Regions from separate parts of the Caulobacter sp. Root1472 genome, predicted to be linked through region 2. Evidence: riboswitches for the same ligand, from Rfam matches in the RefSeq annotation. Region 2 holds a riboswitch; the other holds the start of a gene.

Region 1 (15,606 bases), on a different contig from region 2:
GCGGCCGGAAGGGTCCAGATTCAGCCGTGCGGTGGCCGGTGCGACGCCAGCCCAGCGCTCCGCCTCGCAACGTTCGCGCTCCTGTCGCGAGAACGTCGGCCGATTGCAGCCGCCCAGCCCGCGGAGGGCTTCCCGCCCACTCGCGGCAAGACCACCCGCGCCCTGCGCGGCCGCTTCGGGCGCGGCCCCTTCGAGCCCGACGTCAGCGACCGCGGTCCCTTTCGGCCTGGAAGGCGCGATGTTCGACATGGACGACAAGGACGATCCGGGCGGGATCGGAAGCGCGTCGCTGGTCCGCGCCACGACACGGCGGCGAACCGGACGAGGCGTCTCGCGATCTCGGTCCAATCTTGAGGGCGTGATCAGGACGACCTGGAGAGGCGGCGGCTGATCGTAGGCGGGCATGTCCCGCGCGGCGTAATGCAGGAGACAGGCGAGCAGAACGGCGTGCAGCAGGGCGGAAGCCACGAACCCGGCGACGCGCCAAGTTCCGTCCCGGCCCGCTTGGCCTCCTCGCGTCATGTTCCCGCGCCCCCACCCGACGCGCGTACTCCGCTGGAAGTTGCAGGCCGAAGTATGGCCCGTTCATGGCCCCACCGGAGCGCGGCCGGGTGACGATGCGACCGCAGACGCCGCGCTCATGTCGATCCCGGATCTTCGCGCCGCGGCTGTCCGGAGCGGCCGCGAAAATGGAACGAAAGCCCTAAGCCGACCTTAAGCGCCGGAGCCGCGGCGTCGCCGGCCCGGTCGCCTCGACCTCGGCCTTGGGAACCGGGACCGTGATCTCGACCGTGAAACGGCTGCCCTGGCCTAAGGTGCTCTCGACCCCGATTTCGCCCTGCATCAAGGTGACGATCTGCCGGCTGATGCTCAGCCCCAGGCCCGTGCCCTCGTTTCGGTCCGCCGCGTCGCCCGCCTGCTCGAACGGACGGAAGACGCCGTCCAGCTGGTCCGGCGCGATCCCGACACCGGTGTCGTCGACGGCGAAACGCAGGCGCGCGGTTTCCCCCATGGCTTCGACGAGACTGACCCGCAGGTCGACCCGACCGCTGGCGGTGAACTTGATCGCATTGCCCAGCAGGTTGATCAGGATCTGCCGAACCCGCTTTTCATCCGCCTCGACTCGCCGCGGGACGTCCGGATCCAAGCCGACGGCGAAGTCCAGGCCTTTGTCACGCGCCGGCAACCGGAACATCTCGCCCGCGCCCGCGACGCAATCATGCAGGTCGAAGGGCGCGACCAGCAGCTCGAACTTGCCGGCCTCGATCTTGGCCACGTCCAGGATGTCGCTGATCACGGCCAGCAGGTGCTCGCCGCTGGCCTGCACCGTCTTGACCGCCGCGCGCTGCTTGGCGTCCAGCGCGGTGCGCTCCAGCCAGTAGGCGTAGCCGATGATGGCGTTGAGCGGCGTGCGCAGTTCGTGGCTCATATTGCCGAGGAATCGCGACTTGGCGCTGCTGGCGGCCTGGGCGGCGGCGTGGGCCTCGGCCAGCCGGCCGGCCTCCTCCGCTTGACGACGCCTCCGGGCCTCGTAGTCGCCGCGCATGTGCAGGAAGCGCCAGACCAGGAAGCCCGCCGACAGCACCAGCCAGAGCCCGAGGATGACAAGGTAGAACTGCTCGGTCGAAAGGTACGATCCTTCGAAGGTCAAGTCGTCGACCAAGATCGCCAGATGGCCGACCTTGGCGCCGCTGGTGGAGATGGCCACGGAACGGACCGTCTCGAGGTTCGGCGCGGCCTCGGCGGTCGAAAGGCCGTGGCTGGCCACCCACCATTCCTCCGGCGCCAGCTGGTTCAGCGGCAGGCGCACTTCGTTACGGCCCTGGACGACAGGGATGTCCATCGCCAAGGGCATCTGCTCGCCCTTCAGTTTTGCCTGTACGGCCGCATTCGGCGAGGTCTTCACGACCAGCCTCAGGCGGTCGCCCTGCCCCTGGTAGGAAAAGCGCAGGACGATGGTCTGGAAGCGCGAGAGGTCCAGGCCGTCGGTCTGGCCCCCGACGTCCAGCGCCAGACCGTAGCCGCAATAGGGATAGGCCGCGTCCTGGCGGATGTCGCACGACCAGGACAGGGGCTTGCGCGGATCGACGGAGACGATGGTGCGCCCGCCGTTTTCAGCGTCGGAATAGCCGTAGGTCGCGAACCGGCCCGACTGTGAGGACAGGACCAGGGTCTGGCTGGTGATGGCGCTCTTGCCCAGCACAGCGGCGAACGACACGGCCACCAGCAGGAAGATCGCGGCTTCCAGGCGCAGATCACCGTAACCCCGCCACGGCTTGCGAGCGCCTTGGGCGGCGACGCCGAGATCCGTTGGTTGCCGCAAGACGCCCTCCCCTTCCCCGCGCTCGCAAGGAAGCCCACACACCAAAGGGCAGCCTTAGGGGAAGCATCGTTTCCCGCAGGTTTAAGGATCGCCGGGTGCGACATTTTGTTAGGGCGGCGCCGGCCCCTCGAAATCACATAAAGATATCCTTATGTCCCTCTTGACGCCGGGCGGGAACGCGCGCCTTCTGGGCGGGTCGTGGTCTGCGGGCGTTCGCGCGTCCGCAGCTAAGAGGGAAGTCGGTGAGGGTCTTGAAAGCCCGAATCCGGCGCTGCCCCCGCAACTGTGAGCGGCGAGCCGCTGTCCGATACGTGTCACTGACGCGCCGAGCTGGATCGGTGGCGTGTCGGGAAGGCCAGGACAGGGGCGCTGACCCGTGAGCCAGGAGACCTGCCCCGACAGATAACGTCCTCCGGCGGGGTGTCCGGTCTGGTCGCATGCCAAGGCGTGACCGGACCCCATGGCCCGTGCGCGTCCCCTCGCGCGCGTCCCGACCCGCCTCCGCCATCACACCGGCAGAGGCTTTTCGAACATGACCGTCACCGTCGCCACCCTGGGCTTTCCCCGCATCGGACCGCACCGCGAACTGAAGTTCGCGCTTGAGAACCATTGGGCGGGCAAGACCAACGCCCAGGCGCTGCTCGCCACGGCCGCCGCCCTGCGCGCCGGCGCCTGGACCCGCCAGGCCGCCCTCGGCGTGGTCCATGTGCCCAGCAACGACTTCTCGCTCTACGACCATGTGCTGGACACCAGCGTCATGGTCGGGGCCATTCCGGCGATCTACGGCTGGACAGGCGGCCCGACCGACACCGCCGGCTACTTCACCATGGCGCGCGGCGCGCAAGGCGGCGCGACCGAGGCGGCCTGCGCCCACGGTCACGCGCATCACCAGGGTTCCGGCTTGCCGGCCCTGGAGATGACCAAGTGGTTCGACACCAACTACCATTACCTGGCCCCGGAGGTGTCGCGCGACCAGGCCTTCGCCCTGACCTCCACCAAGCCGATCGACGAGTTCCTGGAGGCCCGGGCGCTGGGCGTCCACACCCGCCCGGTGCTGCTGGGCCCGGTCACCTTCCTCAAGCTGGCCAAGACCAGGGACGAGGACTTCTCGCCGCTGTCGCTGCTGTCGGCCCTGGTCCCGGTCTATGCCGAGATCCTGGTCCGGCTCCAGCAGGCCGGCGCCGACTGGGTGCAGATGGACGAGCCCTGCCTGGCGCTGGATCTGACCGACTTCGAGCGCGGCGAGCTGCGCCGCGCCTATGGCGCCCTGACCCATGCCGCGCCCGGCCTGCGCCTGATGCTGACCAGCTATTTCGGCGCCTATGGCGACAACCTGGCCACGGCGGTGAACCTGCCGGTCGACGGCGTCCACGTCGATCTGGCGCGCGCGCCAGAAGAGCTCGACGCGGTCCTGGCCCTGGCGCCCGAAAGCCTGGTGCTGTCGCTGGGGGTGATCGACGGCCGCAACGTCTGGCGGGCCGACCTGCCGGCCCTGCTCGATCGCCTGGACCCGATCGTCTCGCGGCGCGGCGGCGACCGGGTGATCCTGGCGCCGTCCTGCTCGCTGCTGCACGCGCCGATCGACCTGGACCTGGAGACGGCGATCGATCCGGAGGTCCGCCAGTGGCTGGCGTTCGGCGTCCAGAAGATCGAGGAGCTGGTGGTGCTGGCCACGGCGCTGAACCGGGGCCGGGCCGCGGTGGCGTCCCAACTGGCCGCCAGCGCGGAGGCGGCAAAGGCGCGGCGCGCCTCGCCCAGGATCCACGACGCGGCGGTGGCCGCGCGCCTGGCCGCCACCACGCCGGACATGGCCCGGCGCCGCTCGCCGTTCGGCCGTCGGCAAGCGGTGCAGATCGCGCGCCTGGACCTGCCGGCCTTCCCCACCACCACCATCGGCTCGTTCCCCCAGACCGAGGCGGTGCGCCAGGCGCGCTCGGCCCACGGCAAGGGCCAGCTGAGCGACGTGGACTACACGGCGTTCCTGCGCGCCGAGACCGCCCGCACTGTCGCCTGGCAGGCCGAGATCGGGCTGGACGTGCTGGTCCACGGCGAGTTCGAGCGCAACGACATGGTGCAGTATTTCGGCGAGCAGCTGTCGGGCTTCGCCTTCACCCGCCACGGCTGGGTGCAGTCCTACGGCTCGCGCTGCGTGCGGCCGCCGATCCTGTTCGGCGACGTCTCGCGCCCGGCCCCGATGACCGTGGACTGGTGGGCCTACGCCCAGTCCCTGACCGACCGGCCGGTGAAGGGCATGCTGACCGGCCCGGTGACCATCCTGAACTGGTCGTTCGTGCGGGACGACCTCCCCCGGTCCGTGGCCTGCCGCCAGATCGCCCTGGCCATCCGCGACGAGGTGGCCGACCTGGAAGCGGCCGGGGCCAAGGTCATCCAGATCGACGAGGCGGCCCTGCGCGAAGGCCTGCCCCTGCGCCGGGGCGACTGGGCGGCCTATCTGGACTGGGCGGTCGACTGCTTCCGCCTGGCGGCGTCGGGGGTGGCCGACCACACCCAGATCCACACCCACATGTGCTATTCGGAGTTCAACGACATCATCGCCGCGATCGGGGCGATGGACGCCGACGTCATCTCCATCGAGACCGCCCGCTCGAAGATGGAACTGCTGGACGCCTTCGAGGCCTACGCCTATCCGGCGCAGATCGGTCCAGGCGTCTACGACATCCACTCGCCGCGCGTGCCCGCCGTCGGGGAGATCACCGACCTGCTGAAGGCCGCCGAGGCGCGGCTGTCGGCCGGCCAGCTGTGGGTCAATCCCGACTGCGGCCTGAAGACCCGCCAGTGGCCCGAGACGCAGGCCGCCCTGGCCAACATGGTCGAGGCGGCGCGGATCGTCCGCCGGTCCGTCGTTCCGGCCTGACGGCGGCGGGAACCTCTGCTCGCCAGGCTCAGGATGGCTTGGCGAGCGGGGCCGACCCGCCGCCGGGATTTCGACAAGCCCGGGCGGCGCTGGCATTCTGGCCCGATGACGGAGCTCTTCCGACTTGCCGGCGCGGTGCGGAGAGACCCTGGGGCCGGCCGATGGACGCCGCCGCGCTGAACGCCCTGGTCGCCGCGGCCTACCAGGACGTTCGCGCGCGGCTGCGGTCCGAATAGATCAGTTCGGCATGCCGTCGAACTGCGGCAGGTCCAGCGGCCTGTTCCAGTCCAGCCGGCGCGCGGTGAACATCTCCAGCTTGGGCGCGATCAGGTCCGGCCGATCCAGGCTGCCCAGTTGGACGAAGACCGCGCCGGGAAAGCCGTCGAGATTGCTGGTGAAGACCCGTGACCCGCAGTCCGGACAGAAGTTCCGATCCAGCCCGTTGCCGGAATTGGCGACATAGTGGAACGCCTTGGGCTGGCCGCTGAGCAGGTCGAAGTCGTCGGCCGGCACCGCGAAGAAGGTCGCCATCTCGCCGCCCGAGGCCCGCTTGCAGTCGTTGCAATGGCAGTTGGCGACGAACGTCGGGTCGCTGTCGAACGCGAACTTCACGGCGCCGCAGGCGCATTGGGCCGTATATTTCTTGGGCATTGTCTTCTCCATTCGGTCTGACGAGGAAGGCGAGAAGTCACGCAAGGGGGGAGACGCCCCAGCGGCGATTTTCCATCGCCGTCCGCGTCGCGCAAGCGGGCCTCAGCGATCGAACTTGGTCGACAGGATGATCGACGAGGTCGTGCGCTCGACCCCCGCCACATGGCCGATCCTGTCGAGCACCTCGTCCATCTGCGCGACCGTCGCGGTGGCGGCGATGGCGATCATGTCGTAGTCGCCGCTGACCGAGTGCAGCAGCCGCACCTGCGGGATCGCGCGCAGCGCCGCCTCGACGGCGCGGGCCTCCTTGGGACCGATCTTGATCATCACGTGCACGCGCACCGCGCCATGGGCGTGGTCGGGCGCCAGGCGGGCCGTATAGCCGACGATCACCCCGCTGCGTTCCAGCCGCTCGATCCGGCTTTGCACCGTGGTGCGCGAGCGGCCGACCCGCCGGGCGAGTTCGGCGGTCGAGGCCCGGCCGTTCTCCCGCAAGGCGGCGATCAGCTTCTCGTCGATGGCGTCGATCGTCATTATGTTGGCGGAAGACTGCATTTCGCCGAGATCCTGCCGTCAAACCGACGATCCCGCCACTAGGATTCGACGGAATGGCGGAGATGATGGCCGCCCCTGGAGTTTGCGCTTTCGTGCTGGACCAAGTTCACCAAGACGCCCTGGCCGCCCTGGTCGGTCCCGGCGGCCTGATCCTCGATCCGGCCGACCGCGCCGCCTACGAGACTCCTGCGCGCTACGCCGGCGGGGCGGCGGCGGCGGTCGTCCGCCCGGCGACCACGGCGCAGGTCTCGGCGGTGGTCGGCTATTGCGTGCGCTACGGCCTGAGGTTCGTGCCGCAGGGGGCCAATACCGGCCTGGCCGAGGGCTCGACGCCGGACGCCAGCGGGACGCACCTGGTGCTGTCGCTGGATCGCCTGGCCGGGCCGCTGGAGATCGACGTCGCCGACCGCACGGCCACGGTCGGGGCCGGCGTGCGGCTGTCGGCGCTGAACGCGGCGCTGGAGCCGCATGGCCTGTTCCTGCCCATCGACCTGGGCGCCGATCCCACCCTGGGCGGCATGGCCGCCACCAACACCGGCGGGGCGCGGTTCCTGCGCTATGGCGACATGCGCCGCCACGTCCTGGGCCTGGAAGTGGTGCTGGCCGACGCGGCCGGCACGACGCTCCAGCTCTCGCACGGCCTGCGCAAAGACAACGCCGCCGTCGCCCTGCGCCAGCTGTTCGTCGGCGGTTGTGGCGCGTTTGGGATCATTACCCAGGTGACCGTCGAGGTTCACCACCGCCCCCGCCAGACCGCCGCCGCCCTGCTGGTCCCGCGCGACATCGAGGCGGTCCTGCCGCTGCTGCAGGCGTTCGAGGTCCAGGCCGGCTCGACCCTGACGGCCTTCGAGGGCCTGTCGAAGGCGGCCATGACCCGGGCCATCGACCACGTGCCGTCGCTGAACAACCCGTTCGCCGGCGGCGTTCCCGACTACGCCGTATTGGTCGAGTTGACCCGAACCTGGGCCCCGCGCGAGGGCGAGGTCTCGCTGGACGAGGTGCTGCAGCAGATCGCCGGCGACTTGCTGGAACGCGACGACGGCCTGCTGGTCGACGCCCTGTTCGGCCCGGTCGAGAAGATGTGGGCCCTGCGCCATTCGCTGTCGGAAGGCCTGCGAGCCAGCGGGCCGGTCGTGGGCTTCGACCTCAGCTTCCGCCGCCGCGACCTGGCCCGCTTCCGCCGCGAGGCCGTGCTGATGCTGGAGGCCGACTTTCCCGACTACGCCCTGTGCGACTTCGGCCACGTGGCCGACGGCGGGGTGCACTTCAACCTGGTCGGCCCGGTCGAGCCGGGGCGGCGCGCGGCCCTCCGCGAAGCGGTGCTGACCCTGGCCGTCGACGGCTTCGGCGCCAGCTTCAGCGGCGAGCACGGCCTGGGCCGGGCGTTCCAGGACGCCTACGACCGCTTCACGCCGCGCCTGGTCCAGGACTATTCGGCGACGGTGGCGGCGGTGTTCGGGACGGGATCGGCGGCGGTTCGGCTGGGGCCGGCTTTGAGATCGTGAGCTTTCCCCTTACCACCGCTCATCCCGGCGAATGCCGGACCCAGATGGAATGGCTTTGAGGTGGGTTCCTCAAACTCAGTGCTGATCCAGCCCCACACACCGCCATGGGATCTGGGTCCCGGCATTCGCCGGGATGAGCGGATCGAAAATAGATTTTCCAGGACTATCTGATGACCACCCTGCCCTCCGCCGTTTCCGAAGCCCGCGCCATCCTGCAGCGCTTGGGCGTCACCACCGCTCTCGACGGTGGAACCCTGGCGGCGCGCTCGCCGGTCACCGGCGAGATCCTGGCCAGCCTCCCCGAGCACACCCCCGCCCGGGCCGCGGCCGCCATCGACGCCGCCCATGGCGCCTATCTCGCCTGGCGCCAGGTCCCCGCCCCGCGCCGCGGCGAGCTGGTCCGCCTGCTGGGCGAGGAACTGCGCGCCGCCAAGGACGACCTCGCCGCCCTGGTCACCCTGGAGGCCGGCAAGGTGATCTCCGAGGGCCTGGGCGAGGTGCAGGAGATGATCGACATCTGCGACTACGCCGTGGGCCTGTCGCGCCAGCTGTTCGGCCTGACGATAGCGAGCGAACGTCCTGATCACCGAATGATGGAGACCTGGCGCCCGCTGGGCGTGGTGGGCGTCATCAGCGCCTTCAACTTCCCGGTCGCCGTCTGGTCGTGGAATGCGGCCCTGGCTTTCGTCTGCGGCGACAGCGTGGTGTGGAAGCCGTCGGAGAAGACCCCGCTGGTCGCCCTGGCCGCCCAGGCCCTGTTCGAGCGCGCCGCCGCGCGGTTCGGTCCGGACGCGCCTTCCGGCCTGTCGACCCTGCTGATCGGCGGCCGCGCGGTCGGCGAGGCGCTGGTCGACCATCCGAAGGTCCCGCTGGTCTCGGCCACCGGCTCGACGGCCATGGGGCGGGCGGTTGGGCCGAGGCTGGCCGCCCGCTTCGCCCGCGCCCTGCTGGAGCTGGGCGGCAACAACGCCGCCATCGTCGCGCCGTCGGCGGACCTGGACCTGACCCTGCGGGGAGTGGCCTTCGCCGCCATGGGCACGGCGGGCCAGCGCTGCACCACCCTGCGCCGGCTGTTCGTGCACGACAGCGTCTATGACACCTTCGTCGACCGGCTGAAGAGCGCCTATCCGTCCGTGCCGGTCGGCGATCCGCGCGCGGCGGGCGTTCTGGTCGGTCCGCTGATCGACAAGGCCGCGTTCGACGCCATGCAGTCGGCCCTGGACGCCGCGCGCGCCGGCGGCGGCCGGGTGGTCGGCGGCGACCGCGTCGAGGTTGGCGGGCCGAACGCCTTCTACGTCGCTCCCGCCCTGGTCGAGATCGACCACCAAGCCGAGATCGTGAAGGCCGAAACCTTCGCCCCGATCCTCTACGTGATGCGCTACACCGAACTGGCCGACGCCATCGCCGCCCAGAACGACGTGGCCCAGGGGCTGTCATCGTCGATCTTCACGCTGAACCTGCGCGAGGCCGAGTTGTTCCTGTCGGCGCAAGGCAGCGATTGCGGCATCGCCAACGTCAATATCGGCCCCTCGGGCGCGGAGATCGGCGGGGCGTTCGGCGGCGAGAAGGAGACCGGCGGCGGCCGTGAAGCCGGCTCCGACAGCTGGAAGGCCTATATGCGCCGCGCCACCAACACCGTGAACTACGGGACCACCCTGCCGCTGGCGCAGGGGGTCACGTTCGACGTCTGATCCTCCTTCAACCGCTCATCCCGGCGAACGCCGGGACCCAGATGGAATGGCTTTGACGCGGGCTCCTCGAGCTCTGAGTTCGTCCAACCCGACACGCCGCTAAGGGATCTGGGTCCCGGCATTCGCCGGGATGAGCGGATCAAATTGGTTTCAAATTCCAGGACCACAAATGTCGCATCTCTCCACCCTCGTCGCCTCGGCCATCGGCCAGAAGGCCGCCGCCACGATCCTCGACGTGCTGGACATCGCTCCGCCCCTGGCGGCCGAGACAGACGGCCCGGTGTCGCGCGCGGTGTTCGCCATGGCGCTGAACGCGGTGCTGTTCCACGACATCATGGGCCGCGTGCCGCTGGGCGCGGCCTATGTGTCCGAGCGCCGCGCGGCGGGCCGCAAGGTGCTGTTCGACCACGGCGCCCTGCGCACGATCGACTTCGGTGACGGCGCCCCGACCGGCGCGTTGCCCGCCGGCCATCTGGCCTTCGCGCGGATCCTCGAGCCGCTGGGCTACGCGGTCGCCGACCTCTATCCGCTGGACCGGCTGAAGATGACCGGCCGGGCCTTCGCCCATCTGGACCATCCCGAGGCGATCCCGCAGTTCTTCGTCAGCGAACTGCATGCCGAGCGTTTCTCGCCGGCCTTTCAGGTGATCGCCCATGCGGTGTTCGACTCCACCGCCGACGTCCTGGGCGTGGAGGCCCAGCGGGCCCTGGCCGCCTTCGCCACCAAGGGGTCCTGCGACCTGGACGCGGCGCGCGCCGCCCTGCCCCAGGTGGTCGCGGCCTTCGAGCGCACCCACGGCGCCCTGCGGCTGGAGCACTACAAGGCCCTGCTGGCTGAGTCGGCCGAGGCCGCCTGGATCGCCACCGAGGGCCAGGCCTTCAACCACGCCACCGACCGGGTCCCCGATGTCGAGGCCGTGGCCGAGGGCCAGAAAGCCCTGGGCCGACCGGTCAAGGACAAGGTCGAGGTCTCGGGCTCGGGCCGCGTACGCCAGACGGCGTTCAAGGCGCAGCCGGTCGAGCGCGTGTTCGTCACCGACGCCGGAGAGGTGACCCTGACCGTCCCCGGCTCGTTCCACGAGTTCATCTCGCGCGACCGGTTCGTGGACGAGGCCGGCGTGAAAAGGCTGGACCTGCGGTTCGACAGTTCGAACGCCCAGGGGATCTTCAAGATGACCCGGACGGGGTGAGCCGGCGCCACGCGCAAGGCGAAGCGGGCGCGGACATGCCGCGCCCGCCGGGCCTCGCGTCGTCGCCCCGCTTTAGTCTTCGGGACCGATGAAGGTGTAGTCGCCCATCGGCACGCGGACCGGCTGGCCTGACGCGAGGGCGTCGAAGTCGCCCACCAGCCGGGCGGCGTGGGGGTGATACGGGTGGCCGACCGGCAGCACCCAGTACTTGTAGAAGGTCACGGACGAGCCCGGCGGCAGCTTGCCGAACCGCACCGCCAGTTCGCCGACGTGATGCGGCGGGGCCTCGACCTCGGCGCTGACCACCTGGTAGTCGGCGGTGATCGCCGCCTCGGTCGACCGCAGCAGGCCGTCGATGGCCAGCGACACCTTGGCGCCCTTGTCCACCTGGTGGCAGTGGGCCTCGAACGCGAAGCGCTCGGCGCTGTCGTCCTGGTTATAGAACTTCAGGAAGGCTTCGCCCGTGCTGGAGACGTCGAGATTGTGCCAGCCGGCCGCGCCGTTGCACTGCAGCCAGGTGGCCGAATCCCAGTTGCCCTGCCCGGCGTTGGGCTTGTTGGCGAAGTATTCCGACGCCGCGGCCGTGATCATGCAGTAGTGGCCCGTGCCGGGGAAGTTGACCCCGAACGCCAGCTTGCTGGCCGACCGGGTTCCCGGGACCAGGGTCTGACCGCCGTTGATGTCGACGAGCGGCGAGCTTTCCAGCTGGTCGTCATAGGTGAAGACCTGGATCCAACTGCTGGGCGGCGGCACGAAGCCGGCGTCGGTATAGTACATCCGCACGGTCGGCTGGGTGATCGGCACGCCGATGTTCAGGCTCTGGGACCGGCCGTAGGCGTAGTTCTTCAACCCCGGCTTCGGCCCCCAGGTGTCCTGGTTCCAGTTGGTGATGATCAGGCGAGGGATCATCGGCGACGAGCCGTTGACCAGCACGTCGGGACTGGAGGTCAGCGTGCCCTGCTTGGGGATCTCGCCGCTGTTGGCCATGTTGCCGCGAACGAACAGGCCGTACCAGCGCGAGAAGGCGAACTGGGCCGCTCGGGTGGCGTCGGACAGGTTGACCCCGATCGCGGCGCTCAGGTCGTTGGCCAGCTGGGTGACCGACATCCGCTGGCCGTCGCTCGGCAGGGCGGCCCAGTAGGTGTCGGCGTACAGGGCGCCGATGATGGCGGCCAGCGATCCCAGGTCGAACGGCGGCTTCCAGTCCAGGTACAGGTTCTGGATCGCGGTGGTCGCGTCGTCGCCATTGGTGAAATACTTCAGGCCCTTGTCCCAGTAGACCTGGGAAATGCCCACGGCGGCGGCATCAGCATCATAAGCCATCGCTTACTCTCCTTTGATGAGTTGGTTGGCGGGCGCGCCCAGACGGCTCCGCCTGACGCATCCCTTTGGTGTAGGAGGGGTTTAAGCTACTTATGATTGCGTAACAGGCGACGACCCATCAGGACGTGCAGAAATGCACCCTCTTGTAACAATTTTTAATATTTCAACCAAAAGGAGAAGCCGCTGCTCCACGACGACGCTGATGCGATCGTCGGCGACTTCGGTGCGCGATAACGAACGTCGCTCCGCCGGGTCGGCCAGCGTTCTTGAAAAACAAAACCGGCCGACTCCGCGGGGAGCCGGCCGGTCGTTGGCGACACGGTTCGTAGGGGGGAGGACGAACCGCGCCGCCAGGACTCGGGTCCGCGATTTAGCCGAACAGCTTGGCCGCCGTCTTTGCGACCAGTTCGCCCTGGTGGCGGGCGCCGGCCAGCTCCAGCTCGCTGGGCTGGCGCGAACCGTCGCCGCCGGCGATGGTGGTGGCGCCGTAGGGCGCGCCGCCGGTGATCTCCTCCAGGGTCATCTGGCCCTGGTGGCTGTAGGGCAGGCCCACGATGGTCATGCCGAAGTGCAGCAGGTTGGTGATGATCGAGAACAGGGTGGTCTCGTTGCCGCCGTGCTGGGTGGCCGACGAGGTGAAGGCGCCGCCCACCTTGCCGTTCAACGCGCCGCGGGCCCACAGGCCGCCGGCCTGGTCGAGGAAGTTGGCCATCTGCGAGGCCATGCGCCCAAAGCGGGTGCCGACGCCGACGATGATGGCGTCGTACTCGGCCAGATCCTCGATCTTGGCGACCGGCGCGGCCTGGTCCAGCTTGTAGTGCGACTTCACCGCGATCTCCTGCGGCACCAGTTCCGGCACGCGCTTGACATCGACGGTCGCGCCGGCGGCGCGGGCGCCTTCGGCGACGGCGTTGGCCATCGTCTCGATGTGGCCGTAGGCGGAATAGTAGAGGACGAGAACCTTGGCCATGACGGCCTCCTTGTGAGTGTTTGGAAGGGGTGGGGACAGGCGCATGCGCCTGTTCCCGTCAGGGGGTGTTGATTAAGCGGCGTCGACGAGCACCAATTCCGCGTCTTCCAACGCTTTCACGCGGATCACGGCCTCGTCTTGAATGGCCGCGCCGTCGCGGGTGTTCAAAGCCACGCCGTTGACCTCGACCTTGCCGGTCGACGGCACCAGATAACCCTTGCGGTCGGCGCCGATGGCGTACTCGGCGGTCTCGCCAGCCTTCAGCGTCGCGCCCAGTACGCGGGCGTCGGTGCGGATCGGCAGGGCGTCCGTATCACCGTCGAAGCCGCTGGCCAGCGCCACGAACTTCCCGCTGCGGTCGCCCTTGGGGAAGGGCTTGGCGCCCCAGGCCGGGCCTTCGCCGCGCTTGTTGGGGATGATCCAGATCTGGAAGATCTTGGTCGTGGTGTTTTCCAGATTGTACTCGGAATGGCGGATGCCGGTGCCAGCGCTCATCACCTGGACGTCGCCCGCCTCGGTGCGGCCCTTGTTGCCCAGGCTGTCCTGGTGGGTGATCGCGCCCTCACGGACATAGGTGATGATCTCCATGTCGGCATGGGGATGGGGCGGAAAGCCCGTGCCGGCCGCGATGGTGTCGTCGTTCCACACCCGCAGGGCGCCGTGATGGACGCGCGAAGGGTCGTGGTAGTCGGCGAACGAGAAGTGGTGCTTGGCGTCCAGCCAACCATGGTTGGCGCCGCCCAGGCTGTCGAAGGTTCGAACGTCGATCATCTCGGTCTCCTGAGAGCATCTTGAAGGAGAAGGCCGGGGCGGCCGTCTCTGTTGAGGGGAAGATGGCCCCTTGCGCTTCGATCCGAAATGGAAATGATCGAAACAAACCGTTTCGGAAATCGCACCCATGAAACTCCCCGACTTCGAGGCCTGGGCGGTGTTCGCCAAGGTGGCTGAGACCGGCTCGTTCGTCGGGACCGCCGAACAGCTGAACCTGTCCAAGGCCACGGTCTCCAAGGCCGTCTCGCGGCTGGAGACGCGGCTTGGGGCGACACTGTTTCATCGCACCTCCCGGCGACTGTCCCTGACCGAGGCCGGCCGCGCCTCGCTGGACCGCGCCGCCCGGATCCTGGCCGAGGGCGAGGCGCTGGAAGCCGAGGCCTCGGCCCAGTCGGCCACCCCGCGCGGCCTGGTGCGAGTGGCCGCGCCGATGTCGTTCGGCATCGCACATCTGGGACCGGCCCTGCCGGAATTCTTCGCCCTCTATCCGGAGGTCTCGGTCGAGCTGTCGCTGTCGGACCAGCTGGTCGACATCGTCGAGGAGGGATTCGACCTGGCCCTGCGGATCTCGGCCCTGGAGGATTCCAGCCTGCTGGCCCGGCGGCTGTGTCCGGTGCGGGTGATGCTGGTCGGCGCGCCGGCCTATTTCGACAAGCATGGCCGGCCCGGCCACCCCAAGGACCTGACGGTCCACCAAGGCCTGTTCTACACCGGCGGCCGTTCGCGGGACGTCTGGCGGTTCGAGCACGCCGAGCACGGACAATATGCGGTCAGCGTGCCCTCGCCCCTGCGGGTCAACAACGCCGACATCCTGCGCCCTTCCCTGCTGGCCGGCCTGGGCCTGGCCATGCAGCCTGACTTCCTGTGCTGGGAGGACGTGAAGAGCGGCTTGCTGGAAGAAGTCCTAACGGATTGGGCCCCGCCTCCGATCGCCTTGCACCTGGTCACCCCGCCCAGCCCGATCCGTCCGGCGAGGGTGGAGGTGCTGATCGCGTTCCTGGCCCGACGGATGGCCAGCGCGCCGTGGTTGGTTTGATGCTCCCCCTCTGGGGGAACTGTCGCGTAAGCGACTGAGGGGGCCAGCGCGGCGGCTCCCCCTCCGGCCCTACGGGCCACCTCCCCCAGAGGGGGAGGATCAAGCCATCTCGTGCTTGTCGCTCAGGCACTCGCCAATGGCGCGGGCGCAGCCCGGCAGGCCCAAGGCGCCGATGAACGACATGGCGACCGCGCAGACCAGCATCACGGGTTGGAAGAAACGCATGCGAAATTCTCCACAGGCCAGTTCGTTCGTGAGGCGAGTTTCAGCCCAGATAAGGCCGAAGCTTGACGTTTGTTCCTACGAACCTCGGATCTACGTCGGAAAAGCTCAGCATGCGGCAGATATGTCTCACCCGTATGTCAGTCTCCCAACGCATAGGCGACACGCGCGGCCTCAATTCGGGCCAGTTTTCCTTCGAGCGGCGCCCAGTCGTCGGCTTGCGCGATCGGCGCCCACAGGGCCTCCACCTCGTCGATCAGCAGCTCCTCGGGCTCCAAGCCGTTGAAAACAGGACTTTCCAGACGTTCGGGACGCTTAGGCTCGAACGCCGACAGCCGGCGGCGGAAGTCGAGAAAGGCTTCCTGGCCGTAGAGGTCCGCGCGCGGACCGGCCAGGGCGCGGGCTTGCGACGCCTCGCCTCCGAACCAATCGAAGAAGAACGGCTCCCAGCGCAGCGATTCGCCGCCGGCGGCCAGGGCCGTGAACGCGGCCTGG
Region 2 (15,606 bases):
ACCATGTACGGCCTGATCCACGAGGCCCAGATCAAGCAGCTTCGGGTGGCGGTGAAGACCGCCAGCGGCCTGGCCGTCGAGGGCGCCGACACCACCGCCAGGACCGAATACCTGCACCTCGACGCGGCCGGCCGGCCGCTGTCGCCGGCCTACAAGGTGACCACCACTGACAAGCAGGGCCGGTTCGAGATCGAGAAGCGGATCTTCACCGATCCGGACCAGAACGCCCTGTTCGTGCGGGTGACGGTCCGCGCCCTGAAGGGTCCGGTGACCCCGTTCCTGGTGCTGGAGCCGCACATGGCCAACACCGGCGGCGGGGATGCCGGCGCGGCCAGCGCCTCGGCGCTGAGGGCCTATGAGGGCAAGGCGTTCATGAGCCTGAAGGGCGCCCGGTCGTTCGTGAAGGCCGTCGCCACGCCGCTGGGGAGCGACGCCCTGTCGGCCGTTAAGGCGGCGACCCTGACCGGCGGCGCCTCGGCCAAGGGCGCGATCGTCCTGACCGCCGAGCTGCCGCGGCAGGCCACGGGCGAGGCGACCTACGACTTCGCCGTCGGCTTCGGCGGCGACGCCGTGGCCGCCGACCAGGCCGCGTCCGCGACCCTGAGCACCGGCTATGACGAGGTCCTGGCCCGCTACAACGGCGAGGGCGACCGCGTCGGCTGGGAGGACTATCTGGCCTCGCTGACCGAGCTGCCGCGCCTGCGCAAGGCGTCGGAGGACGGCGGCAAGCTGGTCCAGGCCAGCGCCCTGATGCTGAAGGTGCAGGAGGACCGCACCTATGCCGGCGCTCTGATCGCCTCGCTGTCCAACCCCTGGGGCGACACGGTCGACGCCTCCAAGCCCTCGACCGGCTACAAGGCCGTCTGGCCGCGCGACTTCTACCAGTGCGCCATGGCCCTGGCGGCCCTGGGCGACCGGGAAACGCCGCTGGCCGCCTTCCATTACCTGCCGCAAGTGCAGGTCAAGGTGGACACCAAGGGCAATACCGGCGTCGGCGGCTGGTTCCTGCAGAAGACCTGGGTGGACGGCACGACCGAATGGGTCGGGGTCCAACTCGACCAGACCGCCATGCCGATCATGCTGGGCTGGAAGCTGTGGAAGCTGGGCTGGCTGCCCGAGGCCGACCTGAAGGCCTATTACGGCAAGATGATCAAGCCGGCGGCCGACTTCCTGGTCGACGGCGGCAAGGTCGGCATCGGCTGGAACCACGAGACGATCAAGCCGCCGTTCACCCAGCAGGAGCGCTGGGAAGAGCAGGGCGGCCACTCGCCCTCGACCACCGCAGCCACCATCGCCGGCCTGGTGACAGCCGCCGACATCGCCGACCTTGCCGGCGACGCGGCCGGCGCGGCCCGCTATCGCGCCACGGCCGACGCCTATTCGGCCAAGGTCGAGGCGCGGATGGTCACCACCAAGGGGCCGTTCGGCGACGGGACCTACTATGTGCGACTGAACCCGAGCGAAGACCCCAACGACCACGCCCCGATCGGCGCGGCCAACGGCCAGATCGCCCCGCCCAAGGACCAGGTGGTCGATGGCGGCTTCCTGGAACTGGTCCGCTACGGCGTGCGCCGGGCCGACGACGCGGCCATCGTCGGCAGCCTGCCGGAGCTGGACGACACCAGCCGGGCCGACCTCTACCGCGTCCGCTACGACTTCAAGTTTCCGGGCGTCAAAGGCGAGTTCCCCGGCTGGCGGCGCTACGACGTCGACGGCTACGGCGAGGACGCCCAGACCGGCGCCAACTACGGGGTCGGCGGAAAGATGTCGCCGGGCCAGCGCGGCCGGGTGTGGCCGATCTTCACGGGCGAGCGCGGCCATTACGAACTGGCCCTGGCTAGCCTGAACGGCAAGCCGAGCGCCGCGGCGATCCGGAAGATCCGCGACCGCTACGTCAGGGCCATGGAGCTGTTCGCCAACGAGGGCCTGCTGATCCCCGAACAGGTCTGGGACGGCATCGGGCCCAATCCGCACGGCTATGCGCGCGGCGAAGGCACCGACTCAGCTACACCCCTGGCCTGGTCGCACGCCGAATACGTCAAGCTGCTGCGCTCCGTCAGCGACGGCCAGGTGTGGGACCGCTATGACCCCGTGGCGGCGCGTTACGCGAAGTCGGGGCTGTAACTTCCCGATATCCAGGCGCTTTCCCGCGCAGCCAGACCTTGGAGACCGCCATGGCCGACGCCCCTACCTTCTGGAACCGGGCGTCGGCGCTGGCGGCCTTCGCGCTGGCCGCCGCCGCGACGCTCGGTGTGGAAACCGCCGGCGCGACGGAATGGTGGTACGTCGCCCAGGGCCAGGACCGGGTGATGCTGGTCGACGTGGCGTCGATTGCGCGCGAACGCGGCCTGCTGTCCTACTGGAACACCCAGGTCATCGCCGACGGCGCCGAGGACGGCGTGCGCATGACCAAGAGCTACATGGCGGCCGACTGCGCCAAGGCCCGTGGCGGGTGGGCGATGAGCGTCCGCTATGATCGCGACGACCGCCAGATCGATGTCGACAGCCTCGCCAAGCCCGTCCTGGCGGCGGTGGAGCCCAGCACCCTGGGCGAGGCCGAGCTGAACTTCGTCTGCGCCGACGCCGCCGGTCGGGAAGCGGAGGGCGCCTTCGCGGTCGCGTTCGATGTCCGGACCTTCGCCGACGCCCTGATCGCCGCCGCCGACGAGGCGCCCCGCGCCGTATACGACCGCCTGGCCGCCGACCCGGCCACGCCGATCGTCCGCTCCACCGCGCCCGGGACCGAAACCTTCGGCCGCCGCCAGACGGCCAAGGTTGGCCAGCCTCTGGTTCCGCCGCGCGACTATGCCAAGGGGATCGAGGTTCCGAAGGCGGCGGACTATCCCGCGGCCAGCGCCGGCGACGCCTATGACGTCACCTTCGAGGGCCTGGACGCAGGGGAGATGACGTTCGAGGTGCGGGGCTATGGCGTGGACGACCTGATCCATCCCGCCATGGGACAGCGGGAACGCTTCCCCGCCGACCTCAAGGCGATCCAGATCCGCGACCTGGCCATCCAGGTCGAAGCGGTCTCGACCGACGCCATCACCTATCGCGTGCGGCTCGAAAGGCCGGCGTCCTAGACGCTAGCCAGGGGCAGCTCGAACAAGGCGCCCTCGAAGGTGTCGGCGCCGCGGCCGATCTCGGCGATCGCCGCCGACATCCGGCCGCCCCGGCCCAGCGCCGCGTCGGCCAGGCTGACCAGCAGCGGGTTCGGCGTGGCGTAGGGCGCGGCGGCGCGCAGGGCCTGGGCGATCTCACGCTCGGACCGCTGCGGCGCGCGCTGGCAGGCGACGACGAAGGCCGCCGCCGTGGAACGGCTGACCCCGGCCCAGCAATGGACCAGCATCGGCCGGGCCGCATCCCAGCCGGCCGCGAAGTCCAGCAGTCGGGCGACCGGGGCCGCGTCGGGCGGGGTGAAGCCGTCGCGGGGTTGGGCGATGTCGTGGAAGGCCAGGCGCAGGCCGGCCCCGTCGGCGACCGGCCAGGCCTCGGCGGCCGAGACCGGCGACAGCAGGCTGACCAGGTGCGAGGGCCGGTGCAGGGCGCGCGCCGTCTCGACCTGGCTGAGCGGACAGACGAGCAGGGTCATCGCGCCGCCAGCAGGGCCGAGACCCCCAGCACTATGCCCAACTCGCAGGCCTGCTCGACCCCGCCCAGCACGTCGCCGGTGTGGCCGCCGATCAGCCGCCGGGCCGTCAGGGCCAGGACTGCCGCCAGCACCGCGCCCACCGTCGCGCCCGCCAGGCCGGCCCAGCCCAGCAGCGCCAGCGGCCATAGGCCCAGCGCGGCCGCGACCAGCAGTTCGAACGGCCGCACCCCGTCTGGCGTGGGCTTGTACTTGGCGTCGTTGCGGTCGCTGACATGGCGGCCCAACACCATGACCGCGACGGCGGCGACGCGGCCGGCGCCATGGGCGGCGACCAGGGCCAGGCCGGCGGTCGCCAGGGGCAGGGTCGCCAGGGCGGCGACCTTGAGCGCCAGGACCAACCCCAGCGCCAGGACGCCATAGGTCCCGATCCGGCTGTCCTTCATGATCTCCAGCCGCCGGGCCGGGGTCTGGCCGCCGCCCAGGCCGTCGGCGGTGTCGGCCAGGCCGTCCTCGTGGAAGCCGCCGGTGACCAGCACCCCCGCCGCCACGGCCAGCAGGGCCGGCAGCGGCCCGCTCCACAGCTGTCCGGCCGCCAGCAGCACGCCGGCCCCGATCGCGCCCACCAGGATCCCGACCAGCGGGAAATAGCGCGCGGCGCGGGTGATCCAGTCCGGCTGGAAGTCGGCGAATGAGGGGGCCGGCAGGCGGGTCAGGAACTGCAGTGCGCAGAAGAACAGCTTCAGCTGGCGCGGCATCAATCGGGACTCGCCTGGACGCCCGCCAGGACGTCGGCGAGCGCGGCGACATCGGTCAGCAGGTGGGCGGCGGCGACCAGCAGCGGGGCGGCCAGGGCCGCGCCCGTGCCTTCGCCCAGCCGCAGGTCCAGGTCCAGCAGCGGCCGCACGCCCAGGGCCTGCAGCATGGCCGGATGGCCGCGCTCGGCCGAACCGTGGGCGAAGACGCAATAGTCGAGGGCGGCGGGGACCAGGCGGACGGCGGCCAGGGCCGCGGCCGTGCTGATGAAACCGTCGACCAACACCACCCGCCGCACCGAGGCCGCGCCCAGCACCGCGCCGGCCATCATGGCGATCTCGCAGCCGCCGAACTGGGCCAGCACGTCGAGCGGCGCGGCGGCGTCCGAGCGCTGGGCGGCGCGGGCCACGCCGGCCTGCTTGCGGGCCAGGCCCTCGGCGTCATGGCCCGTGCCTAGGCCGACGCAGGCCTCTAGCGGGGCGGGGGCCAGGCGGTGCATGACCAGGGCGGCGGACGAGCTGTTGCCGATGCCCATCTCGCCCAGGGCGATGACGTCGGCCCCGTCGGCCGCCGCCGCGCGGGCGATGTCGGCGCCCCGGGCGATCGCCGCCAGCACCTCGTCCGGGGTCAGGGCCGGCTCGCGGGCGGCGTTGCGGGTTCCGCGCCGGATCTTGGCGGCGATCAGGTCGGGATGGTCGGGCAGGTCGGCGTCGACCCCGGCGTCGACCACGCGGACCTGGACGCCCGAGGCCCTGGCGAAGGCGCTGACGCTGGAGCGGCCCGACAGGAACAGCCCGACCATGGCGGCGGTGACGCTGGACGGGTAGGCCGAGACCCCCTCGTCGGTCAGGCCGTGGTCGCCGGCGAACACATAGAGGTCGGTGCGGGCGATGCGCGGATCCGGCCGGTTCTGGATCAGGCCGATCCGCACCGCCAGGTCCTCGATCCGACCCAGCGACCCCGGCGGCTTGGCCTTGCCGTCCAGCAGGGCCCGCAGGACCGGCTCGAGGGCGGCGTCGACGGGCGTGATGGCGGCGGCGAGGGCGGGCAGGGTCATCATGGCGAGGTCCTGGATAGACGAGGCGGGGTCATCGGGCGAGCACAGCGATCAGGCCGATCGCCAAGGGAATCGTCAGCGGGATCAGCCAGAGCAGCAGGCAGGCCCGGCGATAGAGGCGCAGGCCACGTTCAAGGTCGGCGGCGGTCGGACGCGCTCCGTCGCCGAAGGTCGGCCGGGCGGTCCTGACGCCGTCGTAGACCGCGTCCCCGCCCAACTGGACGCCCAGCGCCCCGGCCATGGCGGCCTCGGGCCAGCCGGCGTTGGGCGAGGCGTGGCGGCGGGCGTCGCGCGCCATCGTCCACCATCCGCCGCCACCGGCCAGGGCGATCAACCCTCCGGCCAGCCGCGCCGGGACCAGGTTCATCAGGTCGTCGGTCCGCGCCGCCGCCCAGCCGAACAGCCGCCAGCGCTCTTCCCTGTGGCCGATCAGGCTGTCGGCGGTGTTGACGCTCTTGTAGGCGAAGAGGCTGGGCAGGCCGCCGACCAGCAGCCAGAAGGTCGGGGCGACGACGCCGTCGTTGAAGCTTTCGGCCAGGCTCTCCAGGGCGGCGGCGGCCACGCCCTCGGCGTCGAGCCCGCCGGTGTCGCGGCCGACGATCATCGCCACGGCCGCGCGGGCGGCCGGCAGGTCGTCGGCCCGCAGCGGCGCCAGGACGGCCGCGACATGGTCGTGCAGGCTGCGTTGGGCTAGGCCGACCGTCGCGATCAGGGCGACCAAGGCCAATCCCGGCAGGCTGGCGCCCAGCAGGCTCTGCACCGCGGCGCCCAGCAGGACGGAGGCGGCGACCAGCAGCACGACCAGGACGACGCCCAGCAGCCGGCGCCGTCGGTCGGAGGTCGTCGGCCGGTTCCAGCGTCGCTCCAGCCCCTCGATCAGCGCCGCCGGCCAGGCCACCGGATGTCCCGCCAGCCGGTTCAGCGCGGCCGGATAGCCCAGCAGCGCCTCCAGGCCCAGCGCCAGGGCGACGACCCAGGGCCAGGGCGCCGTCTCAGCCATCGACGCGCCCGATCAGCTCGATCAGCGGTCCCCAGGCCCCGGAGACGATGGCGGTCCGCACGCCGTAGGCCCGCTCCAGCACGGCCGGCGTCAGGGCCTCCAGCGGCGGGCCGTCGGCGATCAGGGCGCCGTCGCGCAGCACCAGCACCCGATCGGCCAGGCGCAGGGCCACGCCCAGGTCGTGCAGGGTCATCACCACCCCCTGGCCGGGCTCGGCCGCGAAGGCGCGCATCAGGTCGACGGCGTCCAACTGGTGGCCGGGGTCCAGCCCCGCCAGCGGTTCGTCGGCCAGCAGCCAGGACGGCTCGCCCGCCAGCACCCGGGCCAGCAAGGCGCGGGCGCGCTCGCCGCCGGACAGGGTGGTGACGGCGCGCCGCGCTAGGCCGGTCATGCGGGTGCGGACCAGGGCGGCCTGGACGGCGGCGTGATCGGCGTCGCTGAGGCCGCGGGCCCCGCTGTGCGGGGTGCGGCCCAGGCCGACCAGGGTCTCGACGTCCACGGCCCAAGCCACCTCCGGCGTTTGGGGCAGGAAGCCGATGCGGCGGGCGCGCTGGCGATGGGGCAGGGCCAGGATCGGGCCGTCGTCCAGGCGGACCTGGCCGGCGTCGGGGCGGCGCAGCCCGGCCAGGCAGGCCAGCAGGGTCGACTTGCCCGCGCCGTTGGGGCCGACGATGGCGGTGACCTGGCCGGCGCGGAACCGCGCCCCGACCCTGGCCAGCACCGCGCGGCCGCCCAGGGCGACGGTCAGGTCCTCGGCGACCAGGTCGTTCATGCGGGCGTCCTTCATGCGAGCCTCCGGCGCATCGAGATCAGCAGGGCCAGGAAGAACGGTCCGCCGATCGCGGCCATGGCCACGCCCAGCCGGACCTCGGCGGCCGAGGGCGTCAGCCGCACAAGGATGTCGGCGGCCAGCACCAGGGCCGCGCCGGCCACGGCGCTGGGGGCCAGCAGGGCGCCCGGCCGGTGGCCGACCAGAGGCCGCATCAGGTGCGGGGTGATCAGGCCGACGAAGCCGATCATGCCGGTCACCGCCACGCTGGCGCCCGAGGCCAGACCGACGCCGAGGGCCAGCAGCGTCCGGGTCAGGTTCAGGTCGATCCCCAGAGCCTTGGCCCCTGTTTCGCCCAGGGTCAGGGCGTCCAGCGCCCGGCCCAGCATCAGCATCAGGCCCGAGCCGACGGCGATGAAGGGCAGGGCTCGCCAGACGTCGTCGGCGCTGCGGTCGGCCAGCGAGCCCAGCAGCCAGTTGATGATCTCCTGCGCGGCCCAGGGGCTGGGGGCCAGGCTCAGGGCCAGGGCGACGCCGGCGCTGGCCACGGTGTTGAGGATCACCCCGGCCAGGATGAAGGTGATGGTCCCGCCGGTCCCGCCGGCCAGGATCAGCATGACGGCCACGCCGAGGCTGGCCCCGACCATCGCCGCCGCGAACAGCAGCCAGGGCGTGGTGAGGCTCAGGCTCAGATACATGGTCATCACGGCACCCAAGGCGGCCATGGACGACACGCCCAGCACGCCAGGATCGGCCAAGGGGTTGCGGGTGTAGCCCTGCATGACCGCCCCCGACAGGCCCAGGGCGGCGCCCACCGCCATGGCCAGGATCGTCCGCGGCAGCCGCAGCTCGAAGATGATCGCCCAGCGCGGGTCGGCGGCCAGGGTCCAGGCGCTCCAAGGCACCCAGACCCGGCCGGCCATCAAGGACAGGCCGCTCAGGAGCAGCACCAGCAGACAGAGGCCGCCCAGCAGCAGGAGGCGCCGGGTCATGCGGCGGCGCCCAGCACTTGCCGGCGGGCGGTGGCCAGGGCGGCGGCGGTGTCCGCCAGGCCGGGACCGCCGCAATAGAGCAGGCGTTCGGGGAACACCGCCCGGGTCATGCGCGACGAGATACTGGCCAGGGCCGGGTGGTTGAGGATCTTCTCGGCGAAGGTCGGGGCGTTGGGCGCGGCCTGGCCGGCCAGCAGCACTTCCGGCGGATCGTCCAGCAGACGCTCCAGCGAGACATTGCCCCACTTCCTCAGGCCGTAGCGCTGGGCGACGTTCACGAAACCGGCGCGGCGCATCATCTCGTCGACCAGGGTGCCGTGGCCGGCGGCGAAGCCGTTGGGCTGGAAGACCAGGGCGGTGACCGGGCGGGCGCCGGGACGCGGCGCGCTCCTGGCCATCGCCGCCTCCACCCGGGCGATCAGCGCCTCGCCGCGGTCGGGATGGCCGACGGCCGCCGCGATCCGTCGGATCTGGACCTGGTTCTCGACCCAGCTGTTGGGCACCTTGAACAGCTCTGTGCGGATGCCCAGCCGCGTCAGCGCCGCGCGGGTGGCGGGCGAGGAGTGGGCGGCGGTCAGCACCAAGTCGGGGCGCAGGGCGATCACTTCCTCGGCGCTTTCGTAGGTGATCGGATAGCCCAGGGCGATCCTGGCGATGCTCGACTGCTGCGGGTCGCGGGCATAGTGGCTGAGCGCCGCGACCTGGCCGCGGTCGGCGACGTTGACCAGCACGGCGTCCAGGCAGGGGTTCAGCGAGACCACGCGGGGCAGGGCGCCGGCGCTGGCGACGCCGCCCAGGAAGCCTGTCGCCAGCCCCGCGCCGACCGCCGCGCGGCGGGTGAAGCCGGTCAAAACTCGACCCCGCGCTGGGCCTTGAAGCCCTGCTCGAACGGATGCTTGACCAGGGTCATCTCGGTGACCAGGTCGGCGATCTCCAGCAGCTGCGGCTTGGCGTTGCGGCCGGTCAGGCAGACATGCTTGTCGCCGGGGCGAGCCTTCAGCACCGCCACCACCTCGTCGATGTCGAGATAGTCGTAGCGCAGGGCGATGTTGATCTCGTCCAGCAGCACGAAGTCAAGCTTGGGGTCGGCGATCATCTCCTGGGAGACCAGCCATGCGGCGCGGGCCGCGGTGATGTCGCGCGCCCGGTCCTGGGTGTCCCAGGTGAAGCCCTCGCCCATGACTTCGTAGCGCACCTGGTCGGGGAACTTGCTGAAGAACAGGCGTTCGCCGGTCTTCCACTTGCCCTTGATGTATTGGACGACCCCGACCTTCAGGCCCCAGCCCAGGTTCCTGGCCACCATGCCGAAGCCGGCGGAGGACTTGCCCTTGCCGTCGCCGGTGTGGACCAGCAGCAGGCCCTTCTCGAGGGTCTTGGTCTGCATCATCGCGTCGCGCTCGGCCTTGAGGGCCTTCATGGCTTGGGCGTGCTTGGTGTTCAGGTCTTGGATGTTGAGGTCGTCGCTCATCGGAGGTTCTCCAGGGCGTCGGCGAGGCGGAGCCAGTCCGCCTGCGGGCCAGGCAGGCCGAAGCGGATCAGGGTCTCGTCCCAGAGAAAGGGGCGGGTGAGGATCCCGGCGCGGGCCAGCATCTCGAAACGGCGGGACGCGTCGGCGGCCTGGGCCAGGCGAAACAGCGGCGTACCGCCGACGATCGTGAAGCCGGCGCCGTCCAGCAGGCTGTCCAGCCGCGCGGCGTCCTCGATCAGGCGCAGGCGGGTCTGGACCGCCCAGGCGGTGTCGGCATAGGCCGTCAGGCCGGCGGCGATCGCCGGACCCGAGACGGGCCAGTCGCCCAGCGCCCGGCGGACGCGGGTCGCCAGGGCCGGCTCGGCGACCAGGAAGCCCAGCCGCGCGCCCGCCAGGCCGTAGAACTTGCCGAACGAGCGCAGGACCATCAGCCCTTCGTGGCCGGTCGCGCCGGCCAGGACGGCGACCGAGCGCGGCGGATCGAGGTCGGCGAACGCCTCGTCCACCAGCAACGGTCCGTCGGCCAGGTTGAGGACCTGGTCGGCCGACAGGACGCGGCCGGTGGGGTTGTCCGGATTGACCAGCACCCGCAGGTCGGCCGCCGTCTCGTCCAGGTCGACGATCCGGGCGCCCGCCGCCCGCCAGGCGTCGGCGTGGCCGCCATAGGTCCGGGCCGGGATCGCCACGCACCGCGCGGTCAGCAGGCGGGGCAGAAGGCGGATCAACGCCTCGCTGCCCGCCGCCGCGACGACCCGGGCCGGATCCTCGACGCCGAACGCCGCGGCCGCGATCCGCTCCAGTCTCCGCAAGGACTCCGGATCAGGAAGGCGCGACCAGGTTTCGGGGTCAAGGGCCGGGATCGGGTAGGGGCGCGGATTGATCCCCGTCGACAGGTCCAGCCATGGCGTCGGCGCATTCGGCCAGGCCGCACACGCCGCCCCAAGGCGTCCGCCGTGGCCGAGGAAGGCCGCCGGCGTGGTCACGGCTAGAACCGCGCCCGAACGCCAGCGAAGGCGCCGCGGCCCAGGGTCCCGTAGCCGTAGAGGGTCTCGTAGTGCTGGTCGAACAGGTTCTCGACCCGGCCGTACAGCTCGAACGTCTCGTTGATCGGATAGGCGATCCGTACGTCGGTCAGGACATAGCTCTTCAGCCGCCGGGTGTTGGACGGGTTGTCGAAGCTGTGGCCAACATACTGCATCGTCACCCCGCCGGTCAGGCCGTTGGCGAAGCTGAGTTCGGCGTCCGCCGAGGCGGTCTCGCCGGCCCGGCGCGCCAGGTCCTTGCCGTAGTTCGGGCCGGCCGACCTATTGACCGCGTCCATGTTGGTGTAGTTGGCCGACAGGGTCAGCCGGGTATTAACCTCGAAGCTGCCTTCCACCTCGACGCCGTCGGCCTGGGTCTTGGCCGTGTTGGCGTAACCGCCGTAGTTGGGCGGGGTGTTATTGGACAGGAAGTCGATCTGGTTCTTGGTGTCGCGGTTGAAATAGGTGATCGCGCCGCGCAGGCGGCCGTCCAGCAGGCTGTGCTCGACGCTGAGGTCCCAGCTCTTGGCGGCCTCCGGCTTCAGGTCGATGTTCCCGTAGTCGCTGTACAGCTGGTACAGCGACGGGGCCTTGAAGCCCTCGCCATAGTTGGCGCGGAAGACGGTGGTTCCGCCGTTCGGGCTCCAGGTCGCGCCGGCCTGGTAGGTGGTGGCCCCGCCGAAGGTGTCGTGGTCGTCGTGGCGAACGCCGCCGGTCAGGGTCAGGCCCTCGACCGGCTTGGCCTGCAGTTGGCCATAGACGCTGTCCATGCCGGTGGCGTGGCGATCGACGTCTGGGCTGAACGACGGCGAGGCGGTGCGGAACCAGGTGCGCTCGGTCTCGGCGCCAAACACCGCGCGCCAGACGGGATTGATCGTCCAGGTGCCCTGGTATTCTAGGCTGTTGTCCGTGCCGCGCGAGTCGAAGGTCTTGGGCGCGCTCAGGGTGGGGTCGTAGTTGTCGCGGTCGGTCTGGGTGTAGGCGTAGCCGATGCGGCTGCTGAGGGCGCCATCGAAGTTGGACAGGCGCGTCCCGACATAGCCGACCAGCTCCCTGGTCTTGCCATAGTCGGCGGTGTCGCCCAGCGCATAGGGCGGGGCCGGGAGCGAGCTGTCGTATTCGTTGCGGCCCCGGGCATAGGACAGGCGGGCGTCGAGAGCGGCCCAGTCGGTGACGTTCAGGTCCAGGCGGCCGCTGACGGCGGCGTTGCGGTAGCCGTCCTTCTCCTGGCCGCCCATGGCCTTGTCGAAGTTGGAGACGCCGGCGGTGGTGTAGGACCCGGCCGCCAGACGCCACCCGCCCCAGGCGCCGCCGGCCCCGACCCCGACCCGGGCGTAGGCCGTGGCGCGCGACCCGCCCTCGACCGTGGCGTCACCCGACAGCGGCCCGTCGGGGGTCTTGGTGATCATGCTGACCACGCCGCCGATGGCCTGGCTGCCCCACAGGGTCGATTGCGGGCCCCGCAGCACCTCGATGCGGTCGACGTCGCCGGCCAGCAGGGTGGCGAAGTTGTAGCCGCCGCCGGTCGCCGACGGATCGTTGAGCTTGACGCCGTCGATCAGCACGGCGGTCTGGTCGCTCTCGGCGCCGCGGATGCGCACCTGGGTCGAACCGCCGACGCCGCCGTTGCGGGTGACGCTGACGCCGGGGGTGCGCGACAGCAGGTCGGAGACCACCACCGCCTGGCGCTGGCGCAGGGTCTGCGCGGTGATCACGGTCATGCTGACCGGGACCTCCGACAGCTTGTCGGCGGCGCGGCCGGCGGTGACGACCACCTGGTCGACAGCGTTGGTTTCGTCGAGGGGCTCGGCGGCCAGGACCTGGCTGGGCAGGACCAAGGCAGGCAGGGCGGCCACCAGGGCCAGGATGGAAATCGGGCGCATGTTCAAGTCCTCCGTGCGCGGCAACGAAGGCAGGCCCGGGGATCCGGACCGGCCTGACGATGTCGCCTCGGGGGAAAGAACCCCATCGTACGGCGCACCCCGGCCGGACGAAGGACGACCGCGACGGGCAGGTCTCCTGGCTCGCGGGTCAAGGCCGGTGCGCGTCGCCTTCCCAATCGTTCTCTTGAAGAGGACGGTCAGTGGCGTAGTGACGCGCGGGCTCGCCGCTTACAGTTGCGGGGGCAGCCCGGGTTTCGCACCCGAGTTCCCTTTTCATCCTCTTTCGAGGAACCTGTCGCGAGAGCTGCACTATATGTTGCGTCGCACACGGTCAATCTGGCTGGAGATCTGGAGCACATCTTGCCGTTTACCCTCGTCTTGGGCGGAGCCCGATCCGGCAAGAGCGCCTTCGCCCAGGCGGCGGCGGAGGCTCTAGCCTCTGAAACCGAAGGCCGGCTGGTCATGATCGCCACGGCCCAGGCCTTCGATTCGGAGATGGCCGAGCGCATCGCGCGCCACCGGAAGGACCGGGGTCCGGCCTGGACGACGTTGGAGGCGTCGCTCGATATCGCAGGTGCGTTGGCGCCGCTGGGCGCGAAGGACATCGTCGTGGTCGACTGCCTGACGCTGTGGCTGTCGAACCTGATGCTGGCCGAACGCGACGTGGCGACGGCGGCCGCCGGGCTGGTCGAGGCGGCCGGACGGTTTCCGGGAACGCTGTGGTTGGTCTCCAACGAGGTCGGGTTCGGCATCGTGCCGGACAACACCCTGGCTCGGCGATTTCGCGACGAGGCGGGCCGCCTGCACCAGGCCCTGGCCCAGGCCGCCGACGCGGTGACCCTGGTCGTCGCCGGGCTGACTCTGCGCCTGAAATAGGTGTTGAGACGGGGATAGACGGCGCTCCATCCCCGTCGCGGACGCAAAGAACATCAACGATCTCAACGCCCTGAAAAATAATCAGCGTCACAAGTCCTCGGAGCTCAAACCCGTCTCATACTGATCTCGTCTCCATCGCGGGGGAGGGCTCTTGGTACCGGCTCAAGCAGGCGATGGGGATGGAACCGAGCGGGGCCGCCTGGGCCTGGCGATCGGACCGCGGCGGGCGGCGGGGCTCAGAAGGCTCCAAGGCTTGTCGGGGGGCGATGGCGGGACAGGCGGGTTGACGGGGCTGGGAGTTCAAACCGGCCTGTTCCAGGATCAGTCGGAGTCGCCGACGGCCCCTTCCGGGCGACTTTGATCCTGCCCGCCTGAGGGGAAACGTCGATCGGGATGAAACAAGCCCTCAATCGCCGTCCCTTGAGACAAACGGTTTCGCGGAGCGGTCAGGTCTAGCCGAAACGCACACTCGCGCCTCCCCACCCCTCCTTTCGGGAGATCCCGAAAGGCGACGAAGCCGTGCGTCCTAGATCCTCCCCCTGTGGGGAGGTGTCGGCGAAGCCGACGGTGGGGGGAGTGATGGGGTTATGGCCGCGACCCAGATCGAGCATCCTACGACTCCCCCCACCGATCGCTGCGCGATCGCCTCCCACACAGGGGGAGGGACGGAAGCGCTTGAAGTTGAAACCAAAAGACCGCTGTTATGGCGGGTACTAAAGTCTGCACGAAACAGACGCCGTTCGCACGGACGGGCGGCGCGCCGGGAGGACGCCATGAACGCCTTTGCCCCCATCGCCGCTTCCGAGACGCTCGACTATGCCGGCCTGACCGTCACGCCCGAGGGGCCCGTGCTTGGGGCCGAGATCTCGGGCGTCGATCTGCGCCACCCCCTGGCGCCGGAGATCGTCGCCGCGATCCGGACGGCGCTGCTGCGCCACAAGGTGGTGTTCTTCCGCGACCAGGACATCAGCCATCAGGACCATGTCCGTTTCGGCCGGTATTTCGGGGACTTGGAAGGTCATCCTGTCACCGCTCACGTGCCCGGCTTTCCCGAAATCCTGCACATCGAGGCCGCCGACGGCATGAAGCTGCGCGAGGAGATCGTGCCGATCGTCCGCGCCGCCAACAAGTGGCACACCGACGTCACCTTCCGCCCCGCGCCGTCGATGGGCGGGGTGCTGCGCATGCGCCAGATGCCGGCCCAGGGCGGCGACACCCTGTTCGCCGACACCGCCGCGATCTATCGCGACCTTCCCGACCAGCTGAAGGACCAACTGGCGACTCTGAAGGCCGAGCACGATATCCTGCAAAGCTACGGCTACCGCGTCGACGAGGCCAGGCGCCAGGAACTGCGCGCGGCCCATCCGGTCCAGGTCCATCCGGTGGTCCGCACCCACCCCGAGACCGGCGAGAAGCACCTGTTCGTCAACAAGGTCTTCACGACACGGATCCTGGGCCTGCCCGAGGACGAGGCCGCCAGGCTGCTGGCCGAGCTGCTGGACCGCGTGAAGACCCCCGAATACCAGGTCCGCTTCCGTTGGACGCCCAACGCCGTCGTCTTCTGGGACAATCGCGCCACCCAGCACTACGCCATCCTCGACTACTGGCCGCAGGAGCGCGTCGTCGAGCGGGTGACGATCCAGGGGGACGTTCCCTTCTGAAACGACCACAGCTTGGATTTGGTGTCGCCATCCAAATCAAGGACTTATCGAGGAAACCTGATAGGCTCTCAGGGGCGCGAGGCGCGCGTGTCGACCCGGCGCTCCATCAGCAGCAGGCTGAGCATGACCAGGAAGGCGAACACCAGCAGGGCGCCGGCCAGCTTGTGGGCCTTGTCCCACTCCAGGGCCTCGACCAGCCGGTAGATCTCGATCGACAGCACCTCGGTCTGGCCCGGAACGCCGCCGCCCAGCATCATCACCACCCCGAACTCACCGACCGTATGGGCGAAGACCAACAGGGCGGCGACGGCGTAGCCGGGCAGGGCCAGCGGCAGGGCCACCCTGATGAACGCGGCCCAGGGCGAGGCGCCCAGGGTGGCGGCGGCCTCCAGCGGCTCGTCGCCCACGGCGATGAAGGCGTTGCGCAGCGGCTGGACGGCGAACGGCAGCGAATAGACCAGAGACCCGATCACCAGGCCCTGGAAGGTGAAGGCCAGGGTCCTCACCCCGAACGGATGCAGCAGGGCGATCAG

Evidence for each region. A riboswitch is a leader RNA that binds a small molecule or an ion and turns the genes downstream of it on or off. The one in region 2 is predicted to bind cobalamin.
Region 1: another riboswitch for cobalamin. It lies ahead of metE (5-methyltetrahydropteroyltriglutamate--homocysteine S-methyltransferase); the one in region 2 lies ahead of ASD47_RS00930 (TonB-dependent siderophore receptor).

The regions. Positions count from the first base shown of each region.
Region 1 covers NZ_LMFX01000023.1:57,918-73,523, reverse strand. Annotated here, with positions in the region: gene ASD47_RS15300 (hypothetical protein) at 1-468, opposite strand, end outside; gene ASD47_RS15295 (HAMP domain-containing sensor histidine kinase) at 704-2,323, opposite strand; cobalamin riboswitch at 2,506-2,736, shown strand; gene metE (5-methyltetrahydropteroyltriglutamate--homocysteine S-methyltransferase) at 2,856-5,198, shown strand; gene ASD47_RS15285 (GFA family protein) at 5,436-5,849, opposite strand; gene ASD47_RS15280 (Lrp/AsnC family transcriptional regulator) at 5,952-6,404, opposite strand; gene ASD47_RS15275 (FAD-binding oxidoreductase) at 6,497-7,909, shown strand; gene ASD47_RS15270 (aldehyde dehydrogenase family protein) at 8,080-9,600, shown strand; gene ASD47_RS15265 (2-oxoadipate dioxygenase/decarboxylase family protein) at 9,770-10,789, shown strand; gene ASD47_RS15260 (hypothetical protein) at 10,862-12,112, opposite strand; gene wrbA (NAD(P)H:quinone oxidoreductase) at 12,483-13,082, opposite strand; gene ASD47_RS15250 (pirin family protein) at 13,155-13,853, opposite strand; gene ASD47_RS15245 (LysR family transcriptional regulator) at 13,981-14,889, shown strand; gene ASD47_RS26685 (hypothetical protein) at 14,989-15,114, opposite strand; gene ASD47_RS15240 (protein adenylyltransferase SelO) at 15,252-15,606, opposite strand, start outside.
Region 2 covers NZ_LMFX01000001.1:186,698-202,303, forward strand. Annotated here, with positions in the region: gene ASD47_RS00875 (glucan 1,4-alpha-glucosidase) at 1-2,124, shown strand, start outside; gene ASD47_RS00880 (hypothetical protein) at 2,175-3,083, shown strand; gene ASD47_RS00885 (tyrosine phosphatase family protein) at 3,080-3,592, opposite strand; gene cobS (adenosylcobinamide-GDP ribazoletransferase) at 3,589-4,347, opposite strand; gene cobT (nicotinate-nucleotide--dimethylbenzimidazole phosphoribosyltransferase) at 4,347-5,405, opposite strand; gene cbiB (adenosylcobinamide-phosphate synthase CbiB) at 5,434-6,402, opposite strand; gene ASD47_RS00905 (ABC transporter ATP-binding protein) at 6,395-7,189, opposite strand; gene ASD47_RS00910 (iron ABC transporter permease) at 7,186-8,163, opposite strand; gene ASD47_RS00915 (ABC transporter substrate-binding protein) at 8,160-9,014, opposite strand; gene cobO (cob(I)yrinic acid a,c-diamide adenosyltransferase) at 9,011-9,631, opposite strand; gene cobD (threonine-phosphate decarboxylase CobD) at 9,628-10,614, opposite strand; gene ASD47_RS00930 (TonB-dependent siderophore receptor) at 10,617-12,536, opposite strand; cobalamin riboswitch at 12,645-12,847, opposite strand; gene cobU (bifunctional adenosylcobinamide kinase/adenosylcobinamide-phosphate guanylyltransferase) at 12,897-13,412, shown strand; gene ASD47_RS00940 (TauD/TfdA family dioxygenase) at 14,186-15,073, shown strand; gene modB (molybdate ABC transporter permease subunit) at 15,142-15,606, opposite strand, start outside.